3 regions of the Psychrilyobacter atlanticus DSM 19335 genome follow, and region 3 is predicted to be linked to each of the others. Evidence: riboswitches for the same ligand, from Rfam matches in the RefSeq annotation. Region 3 holds a riboswitch; each other region holds the start of a gene.
What was found. Region 3 has a riboswitch for cyclic di-GMP ahead of K337_RS18390 (tetratricopeptide repeat protein). Riboswitches for the same ligand answer to the same signal wherever they lie in the genome.

Region 1 (6,990 bases), 960 kb from region 3:
CCCCTACAGTAAGTCTGTTAGCAACACCATATAATAATCTGAGATCGAGCTGATCTTGATCGATGTCCCGGTTTTCTCCATAGTTAAACTGATAGTCCCATTGTCCTTTTTCCTGTATCTCGGCAAATGATTTTACCGTAATAAATTCTTCTGTATAGTTATTATTCTCATCATATATTCTTACTTTGAGATCTGTATCACTGGATACGTCTATATCTTTAAAAATATATTTCCCATTTTTAACTTTTTGATATTCATAAAGTCGATTATTTTTATACAACTCAACTATATTCCCATTGTTGCTATAACCTGTTATATCGGTTTTCCCATATTGTGTGGTAAATTTAGCAGATTTAAGACTTATTCCCCTTATTTCATGGTTGGACAGGTTGTCATTTTGAGTGTAGCTGTCCCCAAAGATTAGTTCTTTATTTTTTAAAAAAGGTAAAAATGATTTATCATATTTAAGATTCCAGGTATCCCAATCTACTCCATCGGTAAGATCCAATGAGGTGTTAAAATTTCCATATAATAATCTATTTGTATAATCAATTGACAGGGTATCGTTGTCGAAACCATTTCCCAAATCTGAATTTTCATAGTTAAGTTTTAACCTTCCTAGGGTAAATATTTTATTTTCTATAAATATTGTTCTGCCTCTCAGTTTTTTTGGTTTATTATTATTATTTTCCAGATTAGTTCTCTTATTGTATATAAGATTCATAGTTTCATATTTTAATTCAAAGTTCGGCTGTAATTCAAGGGTCAGTGAATTTTCATCGTATTTAACTTCTCCCAGAATTCCCAATATATCGGTGGATATATATATATCCTTGTTGATAGTCATAAGGTCTTCTTTTAAGAAATTTTGTTTATTATTATTAAATAAGATCGTCTGTTTATTCGTATCAACAATGATAAAATCGCTGCTGTTCACCTCTGCCTTAAGCAACCCATTATTATTTGTATATCCATTGCTTTCAATGACCGACAAGAATTTTGAAAAACTCAGATATATTTTATTGCTGTCTGATTTAATAACTTTAAAAAACCCCTGTTCATAGGATTTAACCTTAAGAGTTAAGGGGATTTCTTCATTGGAATAGGTAAGGCAGCTAAAAATAAATAAAGCCACAATTAAAATTCTTTTTTTCATCGATCTCTCCTTGTTACAATGTTTAAAATACCAGAGTGTAATTTTATTTGTTTATAAAATATAACTTGAATATAAATAATGGGATACTAGGTACCCCATTAAATTTTTATTGATATGTAGCCTTAACAATAAGTGTTCCATTAAAGTTTCCATCATCTACTTTTGTGAGATCTTGTTTTTCTAGAGTTACTGAGCTATTATTCGCATTGACAGATATTAAAAACTGTTCATTTTCATCACCATTCTTCATGGTAATATCCTTTGCGGTTATTGTCTGTAATGTAGTCTTATTGGTACTTGTAAATACAACATTGAGTACTTCTTCAGTACCATCATAGACAAGGTCTGTTACTTTTGCGTCACCCTGTCGAACTTCTATTGAACCTGTTGCCACAACATTTGCTGTAATTTTTACCTCTGTCGAAGCAGTGGCTTCTCCATAACTTATCGACCCCACAACCAGTAACGCTCCTAATAATAATTTTTTCATAAATTTTCCTCCTATTTTAAATTTTTAATGTTTTTATATGTTTCTTAGTGTCCCTGTCCAGTAAATCCACTTGAACAACCTTATTTTTTCCATTATACTTAAGGTCGTGATTTCCCTTTCTTCCAATAAAAAACTCATGATCGACTGTAGTCCCGTCATCCATTAGATATCTTGCTATGATCTTTAGTGACGTATTCCCCTTATTTTCTATGACTCCTTGGACGTGGGTATCATTAATTTTAAAGTCATTAATTTCGAGACTTTTATTTAATTTTCCCTTATTGGCATAGATGGCAGAGTTCAAATTTATCCTTATGGATATTCCCTTTGCATTTGAAGGTGTTATTTCATCGAGGGATAAATAACATCTATATTCACCATCTTGAAGGTCTTTAAAGTCTTCTATAAGTAATTTTATTGATTTAGTGTCATTGGGTTTTAAGTTTAGTATGGGAGGATAAAATTCTATATGATTCCCGATATAATAATCATCAGAACCAATATTAATAGGTTTGATTATGGATACTTTATATCTCTTTGGAGTATTGGTATCATTTTTTACCCTGATTTCCTTGAATACTTCTTGATTAACTAATTTAGCTTCGATTATCTTAGGTGATATTGATATGGCAAAGACATTGGCTGAGACAGTTAAACCTACTAATAGACTTACTATTATTTTTTTCATAAATGATTCCCCCTATTTAAGTTAGTTTTTTTAATTATTTTTTAATTGAAATTTAAGTTTTTACAAAAGATTGTAACATTTTTGTAAGAATAAAGCAATGATAAAATAATATAAAAATGTAATTATATTTTTTAATATAATTAAAGAAAAAATTACAGGGAGTAAAAAAAATATTTATATAACGTATTGACTTTATAGTCTATATTATATTTTTTTAGGTTTAAATTGGCTCTGAAAAAATGAATTTTTATTTGGTTAAAAAACATAAAATTGATTAAATAATCTTTTAAATATTGAATTGAATTTGATAATATAAGTTATTTAAAAATAAAAAAGATAAAGATCACTATAAAATTCATATGAAATGTAATATTTTTTAAATACATGTGTTTTTATGATATAATATATGAGATAACCATTAAAAACTAAGAGTTGATAGGAGAGATAAAATATGAAATTAGATAAGATTGAATATATAGATAGAAAAACAAATAAGATATTGGTTGAAAATGTCCCGGGAGAAAGTTTTTTAAAATTTTTATACCATAATCCATTTGGGAAACTACCTTTGGAATTGCTGGTAAAGAGAAAATGTTTGTCTTCTTTTTATGGGAAATTGATGGATCAAAAAACTTCAATCAATAAGATAGAAGATTTTGTGAGGGATAATCATATAGATATGAGTGAATCTCAAAAGAAAGTAGGAGAATTTACTTCATTTAATGATTTTTTTTACAGAAAGCTAAAGCCCAATGCAAGAAAAATAGAGGATGGATTGGTTTCTCCTGCTGATGGAAAGGCAATAGGATTTCAAGAGATCAATGATTGGGATAAATTCTTTGTGAAAGGGACTGAATTTTGTTTAGAAAAATATCTGAATAATAAAGAGTTGTGGGAAAAATACAGGGGTGGAAGTATGATAGTTGTAAGGTTAGCCCCTGCAGATTATCATAGATATCATTTTCCTGCTGCTGGAGAAATTGGCAGTAGAAATAAAATAGATGGATATTATTATTCTGTATCCCCCTATGCAATAAAAGATAATTTTGGAGTATTCTGTGAAAATAAGAGAGAATTGACTACACTGAAAACCAGTGAATATGGGGATATTTTGATTTCAGAGATAGGAGCTACCATGGTAGGAGGAATTGAACAGACCTATACTCCTAATAGCGATATAAAAAAAGGAGAGGAAAAGGGGTACTTTACCTTTGGTGGATCTTCGGTACTGTTGTTGTTTGAAAAAGGTAAGGTTAGGATAGATGATGATATTTTAAAGAATACAAAAAATGGCTATGAAACTAAGGTTTATATGGGTGAAAAAATAGGAGAATAAGATGTATTTTAAAAGGGGAGATCTGATAATCTATGGATTGATCATAGGGATTTTTTTGACTTTAGGCATGAATGTCCATAAAATTAAGGAAACTAAGGCAGAGAGAGCTGAAATATATGTAAATAATCAATTGAAATACACATATAAACTCCAAAAAGCAGAGAAGGAATTCTATGTTGATACAGATATTGGAGGAGTAGGAATAAAATTAAAAGATAATAAGATAAGGGTAACTTCTTCGTATTCACCGAGGAAGTTATGTGTCAAGCAGGGGTGGATAGAGAGATCTGGGCAGACTATTATAGGAGTTCCGGATAAACTTTTAATAAAGATAGTAGGAAAAGAAGAGGATGAGGTGGATTTTATCCTGCGATAGAGACTGTTTAAAATATAATGAAAAGAATGAGTTCTATAAAATATAGAATTCATTTTTTTTATTTCTAAATAATACATACATTTTTCATAAAAATCTTGAAAATATATATAGAAAATGTTATCCTATTAGGTGGAAAAATAAAAAATATCATTTTTGGCAAAGCAGAGGAAACTCTGTGACGCAAAACTAAAGGGCCTTTAAAATGGCAGCCAGTTGCAGATCTTACGAGATCTGTATTTTTTTATGAAAAAAAACAGTTGTTAGCTTATTTTTAGGTTGTTTAAGGAATTTTTAATTTTTAAAGAATAAAAAATATAATTTTTGGCAAAACAGGAGAAATCCTGTGACGCAAAACTAAAGGGCCTTTAAAATGGCAGCCAGTTGCAGATCTTACGGGATCTGTATTTTTTTATATAAAATAACGGTTGTTAGCTTATTTTTTAGGTTACATTAAGGATTTTTTAATCTTTGGAATTATGAATTTAAAATAGATATAGAATAAAATATTAAGTTTACTAGGGGAGAAGGAAAGATGAAGAAAATAGTTTTATTGTTTTTATTAGTTATATCAATGTCATTATGGGGGAAAGAGGTTAATGGAAACTACAGTAATTTTCTATACTATGAAGATGCGGTAAAAAGTGGAAGTGAGGTAAGGATAACCCCTGATGAAGGGTATAAAGTCGGTGCAGTCTGGTCACGGAATATGTTTGATTTAAATGAAGATTTTCATTTTGAATATGAGATATATTTGGGGAACAGGAAAACGATGAGTCTTAAAGATTATGAGACTCAATATCCCAACCGTAGTACGGATTCATCATATGTTGATGTAAATGGAAACATTGATATAGGAGCAGATGGAATGGCCTTTGCTTTTAAATCTTCGGATTATAAAGATATGAACTATGCTAGAAATGGACAAAATATAGGTTATGGTGGTAGAAACGACTTAGGAGGAAAATTTGAAAAATCCTTTGGAGTTAAATTTGATACTTATACAAATCCTAATTATGACCCACAATGCCCTAGTGATATAATGGGGGATTTAATAAAGGACCATATTGCTTTTATAGCTGAGGGAGAAATTGGAACTACTAGAAATTCTGGAATTAAAGGTGGAACATCTTATAAAGAAATAGATGAAATGGAAGATGGAGAGTGGCATAAGGTTACCTTTGATTGGGATGCTTCGTCTAAAACATTTAAATATACTTTTAGGGATGGAATAAAAACTTATACAGATACTTACTTTGGAGATATTGTAGGGGAATATTTAGGAGGGAGATACGTTTATTTTGGATTTACTTCATCAACAGGGCAATGGATGAATGAACATAAATTTCGTAACCCTATAGTCAGAGGAACTATACCGACAAATGATTATAAATTAGACATAAAGAAAGAGGTTGTTAGTGGAAATAACTATAAATTAGGAGATACCGTTAAATATAAAATAACAATAACAAATACAGGGGGGGAAACTCTTACCAATATCAAATTGAAGGATGGTATAGATATATCAGATAATGCAGGAGAATCTGATATCGGACTTGTACAAAGCACATGGGACGAACTTAAAGCTGGTCAGAGTGTTGTAACATATGGAACTAAAACAGTTCTTGATTCGAGTATAGAAGGAAGTATAACACAAGGCGATATAGATAAAGGGAGTATAGTAAGAACTGCAGCGGTAGAGGCGACAAAAAAAGGCAGCGACCCTAAAGAATATCTTTATGCAGCTGCAGAAGCAACAGTATACGCAAATATAGTTGAGGGATTGGAAGTAACTAAAAGAATAGATCATATAAAGGATGGAGAAGACTATACAAAGACAAAAGAAAACTATACAAAAGCAGGAGATATAATTGTATATAAATTCAGTATAACCAATACGGGAACTCAAACATTAAAAGATGTATCTATCTCAGATTTAAAGGTACCAGGTGTTCAATTGGACAAAACAATACTTTTACCACCAAAACAGGGAGAAGAAGATGGAGAAATAGCTATAGGAACTGGAGAATATATAGTAACTCAAGATGATGTGGATAATGGAAAGGTAATAAATACTGCAAACTTTAGAGCTGTAAAACCAGATGGAAACGTAATAGGAAAGAGTGCGACAGCTATAGCTACTGGAATTCCAGCAACGTATAAGTTTAAAGTAAGTAATACACCAACGATCACAGATAAAGATGATAAATCAGTTGTTACTGAATATAGCAAAGTAGGAGATGTTGTAACTTATACAGTGACACTAGAAAATACTGGTACAGGTACTTTAAAAGATATTAAGATTACAGATAAAGACAATACAGGTGGGATTAAATTAATTGATCCAACAAAAACAGTATTGTTACCGGGAGAAAAAGCAGTAGCAGAAGTAACACATACAGTAACGCAAGATGATTTAAATGCTGGAACGATAGTATATCCTGCGACATTTAATGCGAATACTATTGACAGTAAAGTATTAACACCTATAACAGAACCAGCAACAGTAAAGGGTTTATCTATTATAAATTTATTAGTAGAAAAAACAGTAACAGATGCAAATACGAATGATGTAGCCGAAGCAGATGAGAAATTAACATATGCAATAAAGGTAACGAATAATTCAAGTGTAAAAGTAGTAGGCGCAGTATTAACAGACCTATTAGACTCAAAGTTCTTTGATGGACAGACAGCGACGAATTTAGTAGGAGCAACAGGAAACATAAAAACCGGAGTAACATTACCGGAAATAGAAGCAGGAAAATCAGTAACAGTAAGTTTTGAATTGAAAGCAATATATCCATTAAATACAGTACCGGGAGAAACAATAGATAATATGGCAACGGTATCATATGGAGGTACAACGAAAGATTCAAATATTACGAAGACAGCAATAGAAAGTGCAACAGCTAAAACAAATTTATTAGTAGAAAAAACAGTAACAGAT
Region 2 (6,990 bases), on a different contig from region 3:
TGTCAGTTTCCCTGGTTTTTTTAGGATGGCATCTGAAATCCCTATTTTACCTATATCATGAAGGGAAGCGTATAGTCCTATTTCATTTACAAAAGAATTTGATAATTTAAGTTCTTCAGCCAATAATTCTGAATATTGATTTAGCCGCTTTATGTGTGCACCGGTATCTTCATCATTATAAGTATTTGCACTCTCCAGAGTCTCCACTAGACCTATCGTTATATTTTTTAATTTATTGTATACTTTTTTAAATCTTTTTAAATGAATGTATACTCCTAAAAACCCAAGAATTGAAATCAGTAATATAATAATAGAAAATTTATAGTCCTTTGCTATTTCCGTATTTTTTGAAAAAAATTCATCTTTATTCATTTTTATCCCATAGGAAAAATCATTGTTGAAACCATTTATCAGAAAATAAAGTATTTCGTCTTTTTTAGGGACACCAAACCTCAAGTCTATCTTATCAGGCATAATTCCTGCTATTTTTATGTTTTCTATACGATACTTTTTTAAGAGTTTGTCAATATACTGTATTCTCCCTATAAGAATATCTGCATCACCTTCACTCACAGCAGTCATAGTTTCTTCAATTGTTTTGAAGGTTACTAAGTTATCCTTTAACCCTTTACTCAAAAGATATTTTTCAATAAGAGATCCTCCTACCACGGCTATCTTATAGATTTCTAGATCATCAGAATATGGAATATATCCCTCGTCTGCCCTGTTGAAGATTGAGAATTGAGCTTCTACATAGGGTTCTGTGGAAAGGTGCTCTTTATTGTTTAATTCTTTTCCATTCACCGATAATATAAAGGGATTAATATCAAAAGAAGAAGGTGAATCGTTTTCTTCTAAAACTATTTTCAATCCCATTATTTTTTCTATTTCATTGAAATAATTCACCAAAAATCCAGCTTTATTCCCAAATTTATCTCTGTGATAAAGCTGTGGAATATCATCTACTTTTGGGATAAAAACTTTTATAACCTTTTTTTCTTCCATATATTTTTTTATTTCATTTGAAATCTTCACCTTATTTTTTGTGTATTCCACAGATTCATCATAAAAAAACTTCATTGTTATATCAGCACGATTTAATAATCTTTCAACCAGATTTAATAATTGTTTATATTCTGATTTTCCCCCTATATAATAGTCAGTTTCAAGGTCATTTGAAAGATAGTTTATTCTAGCTTTTGTTTCCGGATTTTCAATCAGATATTTTAATCCATCCTCATAATCTTCAATATAGATATCTGCCTCTCCTAATAAAAGAGAATCCATAGCTCCCTTTCTCGTTGGTTTAAGGATAAGTTTTACTGAATTTCCATACTTTTTCAAAATTTTATCTTTTATCAGATCACCTTCCATACAAACAATTATTTTATTGGAGATATCTGTCTTAAAATCAATGGATGGATAATCATTTCTGGTTATCATCACTCCATCTAAGTTCAGTGATTTTTTTATATAAATATATTTTTTATTGTTTCTTTTGTAGTCCTCTACCCCCATTACGATATCAGGAAAACCCGAATCCACAGATCTTTCAAATTTGTCAGTATCTTCATTAATCACCTGAAATTTTAGTCCTGTGTTTCTTTCCAGAAATTTAATGATTTTAGGGAAAACTCCCCTCCTTCGTCCATTTGAATGATAATTTAATATTCCCCTATTTTCATCCATATAAATAGTTATATTTTTACGTTGATTCAGCTTAACCCATTCCTTTTCCTCTTTAGTTAATTCAATTTTTAGTGTATCCATCCCAAAGGATGAAATATACAAAAAGAAAAAAATCGGCCATAAAATTTTATACATATAAACCTCCAAATGCTTTCAGTAGTGTCTAACAATTCTTCTTTATCAAGTTAATCTTAAAGCTCATACAGAATAATATTTAAATTAGGCAAAATAAAAAAGAGGCTACTTTGTATCACACAAATAGCACACCTCTAAAAAAGTTTTGGCAACTGGCTGTCATCTCTAAATAATATAGACTTAGACCCTTTAGTTTTGCGTCACAGAATTTCTTCTGCTTTGCCTTTTTCAGAATTATTTTTTAATCTCTTTAAACTTTGATTTTAATAATCTTAAAATCAAATTAAATATATTATATATATATTTATAATAAAAATCAAGGATAGGAGTATAAAAAATAAATCTAACAATAAAATATAGATAATAAAAAAACAGAGATACTTCCCTCTGTTTTTTTAACTTTAATTTTCTTAAAATTTTATTATGATTAAGTTTTTTTTTAATTATTTCTATATTTCGTTTTTTACAAGTTCAATTAACTCATCTAACTCTGGAAATCTTCCCGCTTTTTTTTTAGAAAACAAAAGTTTGTCTTCAAATCTAACTTCAAATACACCTCCAGACGAAGGGATAAGTTTAAACTCTAAGAAATAATTTTTATAGAACCCTACCAAGGCTCCAATAGCATCCACTGCTTTCTCTGCATACCCTCATGATGTACAAAACTCAATTGATAATATAGGTTTCATACGTTACCTCCTTTATAATTATATTTTTATCATAATTTTATACGAGTAAGTTAAGTATTTTCCTTTATATTTGTAAAAATAAAAGGAAAATAACACTACCTATAGTATAAAGAACTATTAAATTTAAGGAACTATTAAAAATTCTAAGAATTATAAGTGAATAGGGGGACATATGAATAATAAAAATACTAAAATAATAAAATGTTTAAAATGCAAAAAAAAATTTGAAACAGCAGTAGATTCTCTTGGAGTTCCATATAAGAAGATTTGTCCATTGTGTAAGAAAAAAAATGCTCGTTATGCTAGGGGAATAAGTGGAGTAATATAATATCTTTATTAAAATAGAAATAAAATCCTAAAATGGAGGCATATTATGGTTTCGACTAAAAATATTTATGATAATTTTTATAAAGCTATGGAGATTTCAAATAAAAAAGGTCTTAAAATGGTCCTGAAGAAAAATATCCAAGGAGTTTTATTTATTAACATACCTAATATAGAACCACCTTTAAGTTCTAACGAGAAAATTGATTATATCTATCATACGCAAACTTATATTGATATTTTAATAAAGCATATTATATTAAAAGGGGGAAATAGAGAAAAAATAAAATTACGAAATTTTTATTCTAAAAGTTATAAAAAATTGTGGAATATATACCCAATATTTTAAATAGTTAATTTTTCTCGTTGATAAAATAAATAAGTTAATGAATTATATACCCAGTAGATATATTAAAAAATTATATAATTCAACAATTAATAAAAAACAATAATATTTAAAGCAGGATAATTCATCCTGTTTTTTTAGTTAGCCCCTAAAAATATAAGCTCTAGTGTGATTTTTAATTTTTTATACCAAAAAAAAAGGAATTTCATCATAAAAAAAGAATATAGAATTGTAATCAAAATATATTCTAATTAAATTAAACAATGCCATAGTATTATTTTTTTATTTAAGGAGGTTATTTATGGGTCAAGCTGTTGATTTTCTCAACTCGATAATTTGGAGTCCAGTACTGGTGTATTTACTTCTTGCAACAGGACTTTACTTCTCGTTTGCAACGCGATTTATGCAGATACGCCATCTGAAAGAAATGATAAGACTACTTTTTGGTGGTCAAGAATCTGAACAGGGTGTTTCTTCTTTCCAAGCATTTGCACTAGCTGTTTCTGGTAGAGTAGGAACTGGTAATATCGCAGGTGTTGCAACAGCCATTGCTCTCGGTGGTCCCGGAGCGTTATTTTGGATGTGGGTAATAGCATTTTTAGGTGCAGGTTCTGCTTTTGTGGAATCAGCGTTAGCTCAAATTTACAAGGTTGAAATTGACAATCAATATCGTGGTGGACCTTCGTACTATATAGAAAAAGGTCTCGGTATAAAATGGTATGCTGTGCTATTTGCCGTTTCTTCGGTAGTTGCAATGGGATTTTTATTGCCAGGGGTTCAAGCAAACAGTATAGCTAGTAGTGTAAATACTGCTTTCGGTCTCAGCCCTTATATAACAGGTGCTATAATCGTTATTCTTTTAGGTACTATTATCTTTGGTGGAGTCCATCGTATGGGTAAAGCAGCTGAAATTCTTGTGCCATTTATGGCAGGAGCTTATATTCTTGTTGCCCTTATCATTATTGTTGTTAATATTGCACAGCTTCCGGCTGTTTTCATGTTGATTATCAAGAGTGCATTTGGAGTAAATGCAGCTTTTGGTGGAATTTTAGGAATGGCAATCTCATGGGGTGTAAAACGTGGTATTTATTCTAACGAAGCTGGTCAAGGTACTGGTCCTATGGCAGCCGGTGCGGCTGAGGTTTCTCATCCTGCTAAGCAAGGGTTAGTTCAAGCATTTTCAGTTTATATAGATACATTGTTTGTCTGCAGTGCAACAGGATTTATGATTCTGTTAACAGGTGCATATAATGTCCGTGACAACGTCGGTGGTTTCATCGTTGAAAATATTCCAGGTGTTGAGTATGGTCCAGCTTATACACAGATGGCAGTGGATTCTTTTATGCCAGGTTTTGGTAGTAAATTTGTTGCTATTGCATTATTTTTATTTGCATTCACGACCTTAATGGCTTATTACTACTATGCAGAAACCTGTATTGTTTATTTATTTAAAGGAGGACATCACCATAAACTGGTTGTCAATTTAATGAGATTTGCACTACTCGCTGCTATTTACTATGGTGCAGTTAGAACAGCATCATTGGCTTGGGGTCTAGGAGATGTAGGAGTAGGGCTTATGGCGTGGTTAAATATTATTGCTATTATTCTTTTAAGAAAGCCGGCACTCCAGAGTCTAAAAGACTATGAAGAACAAAAATCTCAAGGTTTAGATCCTCAATATGATTCTATAAAAATGGGAGTAAAAAATGCAGAATTTTGGGAAGGTGGATATAAACATCATCCAGATTATAAAAAACATCATCATAACGTTTAAATTTTAAATAGTTAATCAAGAATAAAAAAAGACAGCCACTAGTTACAAGTAACTAGTGGCTGTCTTTTTTTTAATAAAGTTCTTCCTTATATATATCTACATAAGTAAGATAAATTCTCAAATCTAATTCTACCTCACCACAATTATCTTCCATAGATTGACACAATCTATAAAAAGCCTTATCATGATTTTTTTCCTTTAAATGAGCTAATTCATGTACCACTATATGCTCCAAAAACTTTAACGGCATTTTTTTAAACTTAGAAGCTATCTTTATTTCATTTTTTACCTTTGTTTTTTTACCCTGTTTCCTGGGAATATATGAGTGAAGACCCAAAGCTTGATTTTCTAAAATTATCTTTCCATCGTAAACTACCTTTGACAGAGGCTGACTTTTTCTTAAAAAATTATTTTTTATCTCCATAGTATATTCATATAGTTGTTTATCTGTATCTATTCTATGAGCTTTGGGATATTTATTTTTGATATAAACTCCTAATTTCTCTTTTTTTATCAATTGTTCTACCTGTTGCAGGATATTTTCTGAATACCCATTTAAATATTTGAATTCCATTTTTATCCCTTCTTAAACTTTTCTATATGTTTATTAACCTAGTATTTCCTTCATCATAACTATCGCTACACCTAAAAGTACTTCAAAATCTGCAATATTAAATACGGGCCACCCTTTAAAATTAAAGTATATAAAATCAGTTACATATCCTTTCTTTAGTCGGCCAATAAAATTCCCTAATCCCCCTGCTAATATCAAGGAATAAGATAAATAATTATTTATATCGATATATAGGAGATAGCCTAGATAGGTAAATAAGAATAAATTTATAATTAATATTAAACTTTTTTTCCCTGACAATCTATTGAATGCTATCCCGTAATTTCTCACGTAGATCAATTGTATCTTTCCGCCAAACAGATGTTTAGGAACATTTAGATTTTTTTCAGCCCATTCTTTAGTCCATAGGTCCAAGGTTAAAAAAATTATTATTATTCCTAAGACAAAGAACCACTCTCTATTCAAATTCATACCTGTCATATTGGTATAGTTTATTATGTTCAATGGTAGCTAGAAGTCTGCTGATATAGACTTCCTCCATCTCACTGTATTTGTCTAATTTTGGTACTAAGACCTTATAATCATCCGTTACCTGAAGTTTTTCTCGAAACCTACTATAGGCTTTATGCCTGGCCAGTAATTTCATATAGTCAGCCATAGATTCCTTCAGTGTAGGGTAGCTTCTTAAGTACACCTGTTTATTTACCCTGGCTTCCCCAGCTTTTATCCTAGGTTCAGTGGGATCTACCGACCATACACCAAATATATTATTTGCTTTTTCAAAAAATCTAGAGGTTCCCCAGCCGCTTTCTAAAATAGCTTGAGAAAGTAAGATTGATATAGGAACAGGTTTTAATTTATGATATAAAACTTCTATGTCTTTTTCCTTAACTCTGTATTTAGCATACATCTTTGAAAGATACTCCTCATCCCTCTCCTTCTTCCCTTCCATAATTAATTTTAAACCTTCCCTGGTTTCTTCTATCTCTTCTACCACAATCATTGCCGTAGGCACCATGATTTCAAAAAATTTCTGTTTCTTATTAGGAACATTTAACCCTCTTAAAGATACATTGTCCATGCTATAAACTACTCTAGGAACTAACTTCTCTCCTGGAATCGGCTGAACATCTGATAGATGGAGTAAATCGATCTCTTTGTATGTACCTTTCACCATTTTTTTGATTTCTAATCTAATTTTTACATTTTGCTCTGCTGCTATTTTTTCTTGTTTTTTGATTTTTTCGATTTTTATTGATTCAGTATTTTTAGAAACTACTCTATCCTCTAATTGAGAAAAGTTAATAATTACAACAATTAGATAAAGTAAAAATAATTTAATACCCATATCTACCTCCTTTGAAACATTATAATATTCTTATGATTATATTTTATGATATTTAGGTTGTGTTTCCTACTTATAACCTCAAAAGTTTTTTTATTATAAAATACAACGTGG
Region 3 (6,990 bases):
GATAGATGGCCTGGAGGTCTGTGAAAAGATAAGAAGTCACCCGAGAGTTTACGGGGCTCCCCACATAATAATGCTCACAGGAAAAACTGAGGAGCAGGATATAGTAGACGGTTTTACTAAAGGGGCAGATGATTATGTAAAAAAGCCATTTAATATCCATGAGGTGATCCTTAGGATAAGAGCTGTGGAACGAAAAAATACTGCTACGGTAGAGGTTCTTCAGATAGGAGATATTCTTATCAATCTCTCTGCTAATAGTGTGAAGGAAGATGGTCAGGAGATCAAACTCTCTAAAACTGAGTACAACCTCCTTGTTTTTTTAGCAAAAAATAGGGGAGTGGCTCTTGCCAGGAGAAATATCTATGAGAGGGTATGGGAGGATGAATTTATTCAGGGGAATAGAATTATAGATGTGTATATAAGAAAACTCAAGAATAAACTTTCTACCTTTGATAACCACATTGAATCTCTCCAGGGAAGGGGATATATTTTGAGGGAAAGGTTGTAAACTTAGAAGTTTTTAAGTTGATTTGTTGGAGCCATTGGTGATGACTATTCTTCATTTTTTCTTAAAAGAAAAAAATACAGAACCTCATAAGGTAAGTGATATGGGGATTTTAGAGTAATTAAAATTTTAAAATAAAATATTAGTTTAAACTAAAAGCAGATAGGTTATCCTATCTGCTTTTTTTTGTGATTTTTTAGGAACTGTAAAGTTCTCTTAATTTTAAATATATTTCTTGACAATTTATCCCTTTATTCATATAATGATTTTAAGTTAAAATACTTTGAATTACAAATCTTTTGGAAAGCAAAAAGGAGGGCAAGATGAAAGTAAGAATTTATTATGGAAGTACAATAGGTGATACGGAATCAATAGCTCAAATCTTAGGTGGAAAATTAGAAGCAGAAGTTGTGCCTATATCCCAGGGAGTAAAAAATATTGACTGTTTAGATTTAATTTTGTTTGGATCTTCTACTTGGGGATATGGTGAACTTCAGGATGATTGGAGTGATAGGATCGAAATTTTAAAAGATGTGAATTTGTCAGGAAAGAAAATAGGTGTTTTCGGAACTGGTGATCAGGAATCTTATGGGGATACTTTCTGTGATGCTCTAGGTATTATAGCCAAAGCGGCAAGAGATGCCGGTGGGGAAATAATTGGTATGACTTCAAGAGAAAGCTATAGTTTTTCCGACAGTAAAGCTTTGGAAAATGATCAATTGGTTGGTCTGGCACTGGATATAAATAACCAGGATAATCTTACATCTTCTAGAATTGAAGAGTGGATAGATCAATTAAAAAAAGAGATATAGAAAAAAGAACTTCTAATCTATAGATTAGAAGTTCTTTTTTATTTATTTTATAAGAAATTTTCCCCCGGTCTAGAAGCTTTATCATCAAAATTTTCTAAATTTTCCGGAACCTTATAAAACTCAACTTTAAATTCAACATTACCATCTAAAATAACATGGTGATATCTTTCAGGTTCTATAACTATCGAATGATTCTTATCTGCTACTAATATCTTTTCAGGCTCATCGTCATGGATATATTTAAGGTTACCGTTAATTACGACAATTTGTGCCCATTTTCCCTTGGGAGTCATGTGTTTATTTAATATTTCAGGGAAAACATTTTTTTCATTCATAATAGGCGTTTCACCCATTTTATTTGTATTCTTTGGAAGTTTTAATTTTGAAAACATATAGATCACCTCTTTTATTTATATTTGAACTTTTAACTTAAGGATATTCTACCAGGATTTTAACATATTTTCTGTAACACATGTTACATCGCAAATAAATATAATTCTATCTATAAATTTAGAGGAAAGTAGTAAAGTGTAATACAAAAAATTTATTTTTCCATTACAACTTCACTGAGTTCAACTTTAAAATTTTCTCCCTTAATATTATTCACATGAACACTCTGCCCAAAAAAATTAGAACGTTCATTAGGTTTTAAATTATAAAAATTCATCCTTCCCACAACATGATATGGAGTATTTTTATCTTTAAACATAACAGTAACTTCAGCTTTTACAATTTTTTTATCTGTATTATTTTTAATGATTCCTTCAAAATATTTTCTTCCTCCAATTTTTTCACTTAGTTTAACGTTTAAAAGTGAGACCTTATCCAGGGTAAAGTTATACCTTTGATGACTGAAGGGGTTAAATGAACCGAATGAGATAAAAGATAAAATAAAAAATAAAAAAATAATTTTTTTCATATATTTACTCCTTTTTAAAAATAATATTATTACACCTTTCATATACTAAAGAAGTGATAAGTTCCTCCAAATTTTTTATGATTTCTCTATAATTTATTTTATAGGTTGATTAAAATCTTTGCTGGATAATATTTTTATTTTTTCGTGCCAATGGATCTAATGAATCTATTTTTAAAATAAAGTTATAATCAGCAATAGCTCCGTTATAATAAGTTAATTTTTCTTTTATTATTGCTCTACTATGATATGCCTCTAAATATTCAGGATTCAGTCTTATGGCTGCATTATAATCTTTCATTGCACCCTGATAATCTCCTGATTTAAACTTTAGATTTCCTCGGTTAAAATAACTAATTGGATTATCTGGGTTACGTTTAATGGTTTTATCACAATTTTTTAGTAATCTATTTTCCTCTTTTAATTTTATTTTTTCATCTAAATAATCATTTTGAATAACTTTTTTGATAAGAATCTTAAGCATATTGCCCCCTAAAGAAACTTTGGTAACTGGCTGTCATATCCATTATGAGATTTAGACCCTATAGTTTTGCGTCACAAAGTTTCCCTTGTTTTGCCTTTTTCAAAATCATATTTTTAATACATTATGTTCATATTATAGCAAAAAACGTTAAAAATAACATTATTTATCAAAAAAACCTCCTACAAAACTAGATTTCTCTACAGGTAGGAGGAAGATTATTATTTTAACTCTTCTTTATCTTACAAAGTGAGTATATGTTTTGGGTTCAAGTTCAGGAGATTCTACGTGACCTTTTCCATTTTCAACTAATTTCAATAGGTGAGCCATATTTTTCCCTAAAACCCTCATGATTTGTTTTCCCTCTTCATCCTGTTCGATATCCCCAGGTGCTGTACCGTGGATTACATTCCAATAGTTAGAAGTAGGCATAGTTAGTTCACAATAATTTAAAAAGTTATTCAGCTGATTAAAAGTCGGTATTCCACCAGAACGTCTGACTGCTACAACAGAGGCACCTACTTTATTTCTTAACATAGATGATCCACCCATCACATAAAATGCACGATCTAAAAATGATTTCATTGTCCCTGCAATAGCAGAGTAATGTACAGGGGAACCTAAGATTACACCGTCTGCTTCTTTCATTTTTTGGATCCATTCATTTACATGGTTATCATCTTTTATGATACATTTATCATCTAACTTGACTCTGCATTGACCGCATGCTAAACAGCCTCTGATGATTTTATTTCCAACATGGATAACTTCTACTTCTATTCCCTCTTTTTTTAATTCAGCTGCTACAATATCGATAGCCTGCTTAGTGTTACCATTTACCTTGGGACTTCCATTAAATGCTACTACTTTCATAAATATATCTCAACTCCTAAAATTTATTATTATTTGGATGTAAATTCGCGTTTCTTTTTTATTAAAAAGAACAGTTATCTGGGTCAGGGAACAGTCTCATACCGTTACATTGCTTTTCTAAAATTATTTGATCATTTTCATCCAATGAAAAATCAAAAATATTTTTATTATTTAGGATCCTCTCCTCTTTGATAGATTTAGGAAGGACAATTATTCCACGGTCTACTAAAAATTTTAAAGCTATATTAGCTATTGTTTTATTATGTTTTTGGGCAATTTTTTTAATATCTTCATTGGCAAAAATTCCTCCTGACTGCATAGGAGCATATGCTTCTAACTTTATTTCCATGGACTCACAGTATTTTTGCAAATTATACTGGGGCAGCCCCAGATGGATCTCTACCTGGTTTATCACAGGTTTTATCTTGGCTGTTTTTAACAGATCTTCAATATGATTTACATTAAAGTTGGATACTCCTATGGATTTTATATGGCCGGTTTCATAGAGTTCCTCCATGGCCTTCCATGAATCAGCGGCTTTTTCCTCCCCTTTATACCAATGGATCAGGTATAGGTCGATATATTCTAGCCCTAATTTTTTTAATGAGTCATCAAATGCTTTTTTAGTAGTTTCATAACCCTGATCTGAATTCCATAATTTAGTTGTTATAAAAAGTTCTTCTCTGGGAACTCCACTGTCTTTGATAGCTCTTCCTACTTCTACTTCATTGCCATAGATCATAGCAGTATCGATATGTCTGTACCCAGAATCCAAAGCTGTTTTTACAGCATTATAAACATCTTTTTCTTTAGCACGGAATGTTCCCAGTCCAATAATAGGAATATCTATACCATTGTTCAAAGTTATTCTCTGCATAATTCCCCTCCAAATTTTTTATATTAACTGACTATACACTATGTTTTTCGTATAAAACTGTTTCACCGTCAATTTTATATTTACAGATCTCTGGATACAACCTTTTGAAATGTTCAGAATTTAAATGGTTTTCCAGGTCATCCTTTGTCTCCCATTTTTCAATAAAAGACATAGATGTTTTATCCTCTATATTTATATATAGATCATACTCTATACATCCTTTTTCTTTTTTAGTTTCCACTACCAATTTTTCTGCAACTTCTTTTATTCTTTGAATATCATTTGTTTCTGTTATTATTTTTACAACCATTGCAATCATATTTTGAGATCCTCCTAAAATTTTTTAGTTTTTTTCTTCACAATAAAACAATATCATTAAAAGTTTTATATGTGAAGTAGTTTCCATATAGTTAGGTAGTTTCCATATAGAAAGTATTGATTGTTTTCTAACTTTGTAATATAATCAATCGATTAAAAAAATACTAAAAAACACTAAAAAAATGTATAAAAGGAGATGTTATGGAAGAAATTTTAAGGTTAAAAGGGAAGGAAATAAAAAAATTAACTGGGTTAGTTGAATTTTATGATCACAATAAAAAGATAAAAAAAAGTAAAATTGTTAAGTTTGAAAGAGATTATACCTGTTTAGATTATATCATTTGGTTTGATAATAACTACCATTGTTATTTAAAAGATATTATATCAGTAGATGGAAAAGCTAAAGATGACTTCATTAAATCTAAACGAATAAATGGCAGATATATGTTATTTATGATCCTTGTATGTCTAGGAATAATTGCTGATTTTGAGTTTATGATTGTAAATATGCGTAGATAGATTTAGTTTTAAATTATTTAAAAAAAGATAAAGTTCATCTCGTGAGCTTTATCTTTTTTTAGTTGAAGAAATTATACCTGCAAGAGTATCTCAAGATACTGCCAGCCAGCGGCATCATAAATAGTTAGAGCTCCTTGGATACAACGTCCAGTCGCTTTTTTATATGTCTGATTTTATAATCTCTTTAAGAATATTTTTTAAATTATTTTTATCTTCTCCTAATAATTCATTGATCTTAGCTGAAAATTCATGAGTAATATCATTTATTTTTTTTGTATAATCACTTCCTTTTTCAGTAAGGGATATATATACCAGTCTTTTGTCTGTAGTCGTGTTCTCTTTTTTTAATAACTCAAGTTTAACATATCTTGTTATAGTTTCAGATACAGTTGATTTAGAGATACCCCAGATTTTAACTAAATTTTTAAATTCTATTTTTTCTCCATATTCATATAAAATCATAAAAAGGTCGATATGTTTTAATTTTATTGGGATATCTTTGCTTTTAAACTCTGCTTTTAAATTATCATTAAATCTTTTATTTACACATTTTATCAGTTCTACTACACTATTTTTCATTTTTCCCCCTTTAATTTTAATATATATCTATTATACCACACGGTTTTTTTGTTCGTAGTTGAACAAAGTTGAGAAGTGTGTTATAGTGTCTAAGTTGTTCAAGTTCGAACAACTTAATTTAAGGAGGTTAGTATGTTTAGTAAAATATTAAAAAATGAAGTTTTATCAGGAGTAACCGTTGCATTGGCACTTATCCCTGAATCTGTCGCCTTTGCTTTTGTTGCAGGGGTAAGCCCAATTTTAAGTTTAAAAGGTGCAGTAGTTATGGGATTGGTCGCGGCTATTTTTACTGGAAGACCGGCAATGATAAGTTCTTCTACAGCTGCCATCTCAGTTGTTTTTGCATCTTTAATAGCAACTCATGGTTTGGAATATTTATTTGCTACAGTTATTTTAATGGGGATCATCCAGATATTATTGGGAGTTTTTAAACTTGGGAAGTATACCCAGATCATTCCATATTCAGTAACGTTAGGATTTTTAAATGGATTATCTATTGTTATGTTTCTTGCTCAGTTTTCCCAGTTTAAAATTAACGGGAACTGGCTGCCAACAAAAGATCTATTGATTATGATTATCTTTGTACTGGTAACTATGGCTATAATTCACTTTACTTCAAAGATAACCAGTGCAATACCGTCAAGTCTGGTTGCTATAGTCTCTGTGACAATTATTTCCAGTCTTATGAGCCACTATGATATTTATTCTTTAAGAACCGTCCAGGATTTTGCAGGGATGGAGTTAAAGGGAGATCTTCCAAAATTCTATATTCCCCATGTAAGTTTTAGTCTGGAGACATTTAAAATAATCTTTCCATATGCTGTGACAGGGGGACTTGTAGGCCTTACTGAGGCTGTGTTAACTGGAAGGGTAATAGACGAGATGACTAATACTAAAAGTAAAATTAATAAGGAGTTCTTTGCTCAGGGTTTAGGAAACTTAGTAAATGGTCTGTTCGGAGGTATGGGTGGAGATGCCATGATCGGCCAGTCAATTATAAATGTTAAATCAGGAGGGAGAACTAGGTTTTCAGCAATCATTGCTTCGGTTACCCTAATGATATTCATGTTATTTGGTTCTGCCTTTACAAATGCAATTCCATTATCTGGA

Region 1: it holds a riboswitch for cyclic di-GMP, as region 3 does, so the genes downstream of both, K337_RS20130 (DUF7507 domain-containing protein) here and K337_RS18390 (tetratricopeptide repeat protein) in region 3, are expected to answer to the same signal.
Region 2: it holds a riboswitch for cyclic di-GMP, as region 3 does, so the genes downstream of both, K337_RS0105925 (HD domain-containing phosphohydrolase) here and K337_RS18390 (tetratricopeptide repeat protein) in region 3, are expected to answer to the same signal.

The regions. Positions count from the first base shown of each region.
Region 1 covers NZ_KE384548.1:964,921-971,910, reverse strand. The annotation lists gene K337_RS0116495 (fimbria/pilus outer membrane usher protein) at 1-1,156, opposite strand, end outside; gene K337_RS0116490 (hypothetical protein) at 1,263-1,646, opposite strand; gene K337_RS0116485 (fimbrial biogenesis chaperone) at 1,663-2,334, opposite strand; gene K337_RS0116480 (phosphatidylserine decarboxylase) at 2,786-3,670, shown strand; gene K337_RS0116475 (NusG domain II-containing protein) at 3,672-4,046, shown strand; cyclic di-GMP riboswitch class I at 4,192-4,267, shown strand; cyclic di-GMP riboswitch class I at 4,360-4,435, shown strand; partial or broken gene K337_RS20130 (DUF7507 domain-containing protein) at 4,579-6,990, shown strand, end outside.
Region 2 covers NZ_KE384547.1:1,154,051-1,161,040, reverse strand. The annotation lists gene K337_RS0105925 (HD domain-containing phosphohydrolase) at 1-1,824, opposite strand, end outside; cyclic di-GMP riboswitch class I at 1,969-2,058, opposite strand; partial or broken gene K337_RS17780 (SelT/SelW/SelH family protein) at 2,274-2,459, opposite strand; gene K337_RS19760 (hypothetical protein) at 2,686-2,841, shown strand; gene K337_RS17775 (alanine/glycine:cation symporter family protein) at 3,485-4,957, shown strand; gene K337_RS0105900 (YgjP-like metallopeptidase domain-containing protein) at 5,028-5,531, opposite strand; gene lspA (signal peptidase II) at 5,565-6,035, opposite strand; gene K337_RS17770 (glucosaminidase domain-containing protein) at 5,989-6,879, opposite strand; gene K337_RS0105885 (class I SAM-dependent methyltransferase) at 6,882-6,990, opposite strand, start outside.
Region 3 covers NZ_KE384548.1:2,776-9,765, reverse strand. The annotation lists gene K337_RS0111705 (response regulator transcription factor) at 1-508, shown strand, start outside; gene K337_RS0111695 (flavodoxin) at 829-1,317, shown strand; gene K337_RS19270 (TehB-like domain-containing protein) at 1,365-1,709, opposite strand; gene K337_RS0111685 (hypothetical protein) at 1,862-2,236, opposite strand; gene K337_RS18390 (tetratricopeptide repeat protein) at 2,346-2,717, opposite strand; cyclic di-GMP riboswitch class I at 2,736-2,822, opposite strand; gene K337_RS0111675 (flavodoxin family protein) at 2,952-3,587, opposite strand; gene K337_RS0111670 (aldo/keto reductase) at 3,649-4,464, opposite strand; gene K337_RS0111665 (putative quinol monooxygenase) at 4,496-4,783, opposite strand; gene K337_RS0111660 (hypothetical protein) at 4,984-5,301, shown strand; gene K337_RS19265 (MarR family winged helix-turn-helix transcriptional regulator) at 5,461-5,880, opposite strand; gene K337_RS0111650 (SulP family inorganic anion transporter) at 6,013-6,990, shown strand, end outside.